DNA from 2 places in the Arthrobacter sp. genome. Region 1 is predicted to be linked to the other one. Evidence: predicted binding sites of a transcription regulator. Region 1 holds the regulator's gene; the other holds the start of a gene.
The links. The regulator HrcA, encoded in region 1, represses chaperone genes, less so after heat shock. The targets are predictions, from matches to a motif close to TTNGCACTCGNNNNNNNCGAGTGCNAA.
Positions count from the first base shown of each region.

Region 2: the regulator HrcA is predicted to act here: its motif matches at 1,930-1,956, upstream of groL (chaperonin GroEL).

Region 1 is NZ_DALZXY010000062.1:10,734-14,146, reverse strand. Features, by position in the region: gene RTN46_RS11690 (DUF4870 domain-containing protein) at 40-468, opposite strand; gene RTN46_RS11685 (DUF3097 domain-containing protein) at 624-1,466, opposite strand; gene hrcA (heat-inducible transcriptional repressor HrcA) at 1,645-2,658, shown strand; gene dnaJ (molecular chaperone DnaJ) at 2,761-3,413, shown strand, end outside.
Region 2 is NZ_DALZXY010000003.1:69,540-72,952, forward strand. Features, by position in the region: gene groL (chaperonin GroEL) at 143-1,780, opposite strand; gene RTN46_RS01245 (TM2 domain-containing protein) at 2,183-2,731, shown strand; gene RTN46_RS01250 (cold-shock protein) at 2,820-3,023, opposite strand; gene RTN46_RS01255 (LytR C-terminal domain-containing protein) at 3,227-3,413, opposite strand, start outside.

The DNA.
Region 1 (3,413 bases):
TGATGGCGGGCTTCGCTTATGTAAGTCTTCGGGCGCTTCCTAGCGGATGCGGCGCAGGTTCAACCGGTAGCGGTACGGACGGCCGCGGTTGCATTCAATGCCGGCAATGACCGAAGCCACGGCCACCGCAATCCAGAGCAGCGCATTGATGATGGCGAAGAATCCGCCGACCACAGGAATGAAGGAAAGCAGCCAGGCCAGCAGTGCGAGCAGCGTGGGAGGGAGCGTAAAGTTCAGCGCTTCCTTGGATTCCTGGGCGGTAAACGGGCCGCGGTCCTTGAACACCAGATAAATGATCAGGGACGGGACAAACCCCAGGATGCCGCCGAAGTGGGCCATCGTGGCCCACTGCCGGTCCTCGGATGCCGTCAGGGGCAGCGCATTGGCAGGGGCGCCCTGGTAGTCCGGGCGCGCTGGTGAACCCTGGTTCTCCGGCTGGGTCGGATGGTTCTGGCGTGTGTTGGACACAGTTGCATTCCTTAAACTCTCAGATGACGCTGGGTCTGCACCCACGGGTACCTGTTGTTCAATCAAGGGTACTGGCTTCGGCGGCAGGAGCAGGTACCGGCGGTTCCGCGTGCCGGTAGGCCCCCGCGTACCGCAGGGTTCGCGGGACAGCGGGCTCAGGGGCTCGTAAGGAAGTCAATGACCTCTTCGACCCGGCCCAGCAGGGTGGGCTCCAGATCCGCGTAGGTGCGTACCGAACCCAGCAGTTTCTTCCAGCCCAGGGCGATGTCGGTGTGGTTGCGGTGCGGCCAACCGAGTCCTTTAAGGATGCCGGTCTTCCAGTCTTCGTTCCGCGGAACAACCGGCCAGGACTGCGCGCCGATCACCTGGGGCTTGATGGCCTGCCAGACGTCAACGTAGGGGTGTCCGACGATCAGCACGTTGCCGGCGGCGCCCGGCACGGCCATCGCTTCGGCCGCGATCTTCGACTCCTTGGAGCCCGCGACCAAGTGGTCCACCAGGATGCCCAGCCGGCGTCCCGGGCCTGGGATGAAGTCCCGGATCGCAGCGGCGAGGTCGTCGACGCCATGCAGGGGCTCAACGACGATTCCCTCAACGCGCAGGTCATCGCCCCAGACCTTTTCCACGAGCTCGGCGTCGTGCTTGCCTTCCACCCAGATCCGGCTGGCCCTGGCCGTGCGGGCGCGCTGGTTAGCGACGGCGACGGACCCGGAGGCGGTGCGCCGGACAGCGGGGGCTGATGCCTTGACCGCCGGCACAACTTCCACGGGCTCGCCCTCAAGCAGGAATCCGAATCCCAGTTCGAAGGACCGGGTGCGGCCATGCGCGTCCTCCAGGACCATCAGGTGCAGTCCGCCGGATTTTTCCGTGCGGAGGACAGCGCCAACCCAGCCGGTTTGCACGACTTCGAGGACCAGGCCCTTTTCCGCTCCGACCTGCCGCAGCGCCTTGCGGGACGGGGCCGCAAGATCCTGTGGCCCCCAGTGGTAATTCGACACGGAATATTCCTCATTCCTGAATGCGGTGCAATGCGCCGGCGTGGCTGCCTGCACGGGAAGTTCAATGCTAACAACGCCACCGGATCGTATTAGACTTAGCACTTAGGTACATCGAGTGCTAACAGTCATTCCATGACCAGTCCGTATAAATGTGCGACGCAGCGAGGGAGGGAAACCATTGAGTGAACCACGCCGGCTCGAGGTGCTCCGGGCCATCGTTGAAGACTACGTCCACTCCCGTGAGCCCGTTGGCTCGAAGGCCCTCGTGGAGCGGCACCATCTTGGAGTCTCCTCGGCGACCATCCGCAACGACATGGCAGTTCTTGAAGAAGAAGGGCTGATCGTTGCCCCGCACACTTCCGCCGGGCGGATTCCCACCGACAAGGGTTACCGGCTCTTCGTCGACCAGCTCTCGGACGTAAAGCCGCTCTCGGCAGCTGAGCGCCGTGCGATCCAAACCCTGCTGGAAGAAGCGGAGGACATCGATGACGTCCTGGACCGCACGGTCCGCCTGCTGTCCCAGCTCACCAACCAGGTAGCTGTGGTGCAGTACCCGCACCTCGGCAACGCAAAGGTGCGGCACATTGAATTTGTCCTGCTCGCGCCGTCACAGGTGTTGGTGGTCCTGATCTCCGACACGGGACGCGTCGAGCAGCGGGTGACAACCATTCCGGCCCCGGTCACCGAACCGGCGCTGCACGAACTGCGCCAGCACTTCCTTCAGTCGCTGGCAGGGAGCACCCTCACCCGCATCACGAGCCACCTCACCGACTGCCTGGCAACGGTTCCGGCGCAGCTGCGCGGGATTGCGGGTACGCTGGCGCGCTGCCTGGAGCAGCTGGCCGGTATCAACCGGGAGGACCGGATGATCATGGCAGGCACGGCCAACCTGGCCCGATCCACAGGCGACTTCCCCCTGACCATCGGGCCCATCCTGGAAGCACTCGAAGAACAGGTCGTGATGCTGCGGCTCCTCTCCGAGATGGAACAGGATGCCAAGGGTGTCTCCGTCCGCATCGGTTCGGAGAACTCCTATGGCTCCCTCTCGGAGGCATCCGTGGTTGCCACTGGGTATGGCCGGGACGCGTCCGCTATGGTAGGAGTCCTTGGTCCCACGCGTATGGACTATCCCAACACCATGGCTGCGGTTCGCGCCGTCGCCCGCTACCTTTCCCGTGTCCTGAACGACTGACAGGCCACAGACCGGATACGAATTGGCAGCTGCCAGCGGCGCTGCCGGTAAGACAAGAAACCCCCAAGGCGGGGTACGCAACACAGGAAGCGATGTGCACGAGTGAGTGATCACTACCAGGTTCTCGGCGTGAGCCGGGATGCCACCGGCGAGGAAATCAAGAAGGCCTACCGCAAGCTTGCGCGCAAGCTGCACCCGGACGTCAACACCGCCCCCGGCGCTGCCGATGAATTCAAGGCTGTCACCCACGCCTACGAGGTCCTGTCGGACCCGCAAAAGCGGCGCGTCTACGACACGACCGGTAACGAGAACGGTACCGACAACGGGTTCGGCGGCGGCTTCAGCGGCCAGGGCTTCGGATTCCAGGATATTTTCGACACCTTCTTCGGCGGTGGAGCCGGTGGAGGCGGCGGAGGCAGGGGCCCTGCCTCCCGCACCCGGCGCGGCCAGGACGCCCTCATCAACGTCCGGATTGATCTGAAGGACGCCGTCTTCGGCTCCAACAAAAAGATCGACGTCGAGACTGCGGTTCTCTGCCCGACCTGTGAGGGATCCTGCTGCCAGCCCGGCACTTCGCCGCGTACCTGCGATATCTGCCACGGCAGCGGCCAGGTCCAGCGGTCCGTTCGCTCCATCCTCGGCCAAGTCATGACCACCGCTCCCTGCGGTTCCTGCCAGGGCTTCGGCACCGTGATCCCCGATCCCTGCCACGAATGTGCCGGCGAAGGCCGGGTCCGCAGCCGCCGCACACTGAC
Region 2 (3,413 bases), on a different contig from region 1:
GAACGGCCTTGCACAGCTCAGAGCCGCAACGCGAAGGGCCGTGCCACCCAAATCACCGGCAACGCTAAGGACGCGGCACCCAATCGGGTACCGCGTCCTTAGCGCAGGTAGTGCTCACCGGCTTACACCGGTGGGATGGGTGCTAGAAGCCGCCCATACCACCCATGCCACCCATTTCGTCGCCACCGCCCATAGCCGGAGCAGCCTTTTCGGGCTTATCGGCTACAACAGCTTCGGTGGTCAGGAACAGGCCGGCGATGGAAGCCGCGTTCTGCAGTGCAGAGCGGGTCACCTTTACCGGGTCGTTGACGCCGGCTGCCAGCAGGTCTTCGTACTCACCGGTAGCGGCGTTCAGGCCGAAGCCCTCCGGCAGGCTGCGGACCTTGTCAGCCACAACGCCGGGCTCGAGGCCGGCGTTGAAGGCAATCTGCTTCAGCGGTGCGTCAATGGCGACCTTGACGATGTTGGCGCCGGTCGCTTCGTCGCCTTCCAGCGACAGCCCGGCGAATGCCTTCTGGCCAGCCTGGATCAGTGCCACGCCGCCGCCGGCAACGATGCCTTCTTCGACTGCAGCCTTGGCGTTGCGCACTGCATCTTCGATGCGGTGCTTGCGTTCCTTGAGCTCAACCTCGGTTGCGGCACCGGCCTTGATGACTGCAACGCCGCCGGCCAGCTTGGCCAGGCGTTCCTGCAGCTTCTCGCGGTCGTAGTCGGAATCGGAGTTCTCGATCTCGGCACGGATCTGGCTGACGCGGCCTGCGATTTCCTCGGAGTCACCTGCGCCTTCGACGATGGTGGTTTCGTCCTTGGTGACTACGACCTTGCGGGCACGGCCAAGCAGGTCCAGGGTGGCGTTCTCGAGCTTGAGGCCGATTTCCTCGGCGATGACCTGGCCACCGGTGAGGATGGCGATGTCAGCCAGCTGCGCCTTGCGGCGGTCGCCGAAGCCCGGAGCCTTCACGGCTACAGACTTGAACAGGCCGCGCATCTTATTCACGATCAGGGTAGCCAGCGCCTCGGCTTCAACGTCTTCGGCGATGATCAGCAGCGGCTTGCCGGACTGCATGACCTTCTCCAGGATCCCAACCAGGTCCTTCACGCTGGAGATCTTGGAGTTGACGATCAGGATGTAGGGGTCCTCGAGGACTGCTTCCTGGCGCTCTGCGTCGGTGACGAAGTAGCCGGAGATGTAGCCCTTGTCGAAGCGCATACCCTCGGTGAGCTCAAGCTCCAAGCCGAAGGTGTTCGACTCTTCGACCGTGATGACGCCTTCCTTGCCAACCTTGTCCAGGGCTTCGGCGATCAGGTCGCCGATCTGCTGGTCACCGGCAGAGATGGAAGCCGTGGCAGCGATCTGCTCCTTGGTTTCGATTTCCTTGGCGGAAGCAAGCAGTTCAGCAGTGACGGCCGCGACGGCCTTCTCAATGCCGCGCTTGAGGCCCAGGGGGTCGGCGCCGGCAGCAACGTTGCGCAGGCCTTCCTTCACGAGTGCCTGGGCGAGGACGGTTGCCGTGGTGGTGCCGTCGCCAGCGACGTCGTCCGTCTTCTTGGCAACTTCCTTGACCAGCTCAGCGCCGATCTTCTCGTACGGATCGTCCAGCTCGATCTCCTTGGCGATGGAAACGCCGTCATTGGTGATCGTGGGGGCGCCCCACTTCTTTTCGAGTACGACGTTGCGGCCACGCGGGCCGAGGGTGACCTTGACGGCGTCGGCGAGGGTGTTGAGGCCCCGCTCAAGGCCGCGGCGTGCCTCTTCGTCAAATGCAATGATCTTGGCCATAACGGCTATCGTCCTTCCGGAACAGTCATGCTTGGATGTTGCATTCCTGGCTGAGGCGCCCGCGACGGACGGGGCGAAGCACACGATCTCTTTACGCGCATTCCGGTCCCTCACCCCAGTGGCTTGCTGGTTCACTCAACACCGGCGACTTAGCAGTCAACCCGCAAGAGTGCTAAGTCAATAATTAGCACTCCCGCCCTTTGAGTGCAAGCAGTCACTTAGCCTGGCGGCCGAGGTTTCGGGGTTAAAACCGCTCCGCGGCAGAGCTCCGGAGGACATTCTCCCGGAAGGGTCCCCCGATTGACTGTGAGGCGGCGTACATTGGTTCTTCAGCAATTGCAGGAGACCGCCGGGACCAGGCTCCCGGCAGGTGTCCCCCCCAGACCTGTGAGGACCATGTCCATGAACCAGCCGCCGAATGACCGCCCTTCTGAGGAACGGGATGATGAGCACACCGGTGCACCCCCGGCAGCCTCACCGCATGGTGCCAGCGCCGTACCACCCCCACCTCCCTATGGCCGTCCTCCCGGAGACTACGGCGACCAGGGCAGCGATCAGCAGCAGCAGGGGTACGGGCAGCCCTGGAACCAGCAGTCCCACCCAGGCCCTGGGCCGCAGGGGCAGCCGAACTTTCCGCAGGGACCGCCGCAGCCGGGCCAGCAGCAGGGGTACTACCGGCCGCAGCAGCCGGGTGTATACCCTCCCGGCTACTACTACGCGGTGGATCCGCCCAAGTCCCGGCTGGCAGCCGGACTGCTCGGGATTTTCCTGGGCGGTTTCGGTGTCCACCGGTTCTACCTCGGGTATACCTCCATCGGCGTGGTGCAGATCCTCGTGACGGTGTTTACCTGGGGTTTTGGTGCAATCTGGGGCTTCGTGGAAGGCATCATGATTCTGGCGGGGGCGCAGTCGTTCCGCACCGATGCGCGGGGCATGCCCCTGCGCGAGTAACGCTCCGTGCCTCCGATGGAAAGCAGAACCGGCGGCCGGAACACCGGCCGCCGGTTCTGTGGTGGGCATTGCTCACCGGTTAGGCGTACTACACAGTCCGAACGTCTTCGGCCTGTGGTCCCTTCTGTCCTTCACCGATCTCAAACTCCACCCGCTGTCCTTCTTCCAGCGTCCGGTACCCGGCTGACTGGATTGCTGACCAGTGGACGAAGACGTCGGTCTGGGCCTCGTCAACGGTGATGAACCCGTAGCCCTTTTCACCGTTGAACCATTTGACGATCCCCTGCGCCATGCTCTTTCTCCCCTTTTAGGTTCCGCTCCGGCGGAATGACCCGCCTGAACAGCCGCCGGGCCGATCCGGGCCGAAATGTGGCCAGGGCGTTGGTTCCGGGCGGCTGGCCCTTACTTTAGCCACAGGCACGAATATCGTGCATGGACCGCGGGGATAGTTATGGAGACTTAACTTTGGGTGCGGGCGTTAAGCAGAGTACCTGCTTACTGGAAGCCGGGTCCTGCCACGACGGTGACGTTGGAGAACTCAGGTGAGTCGCTCAGCGTCGGGATTCCAAGGAGCGCGGACAGCTCTTCCGCGTTGGCCCGCTGTGCTTCTCCGTTGTAGAAGATAACTGAAGTCTGCAGCGGAGTTCCCGCCCAGTTCCCTACCTGCGCAGTCGCCCAGCCA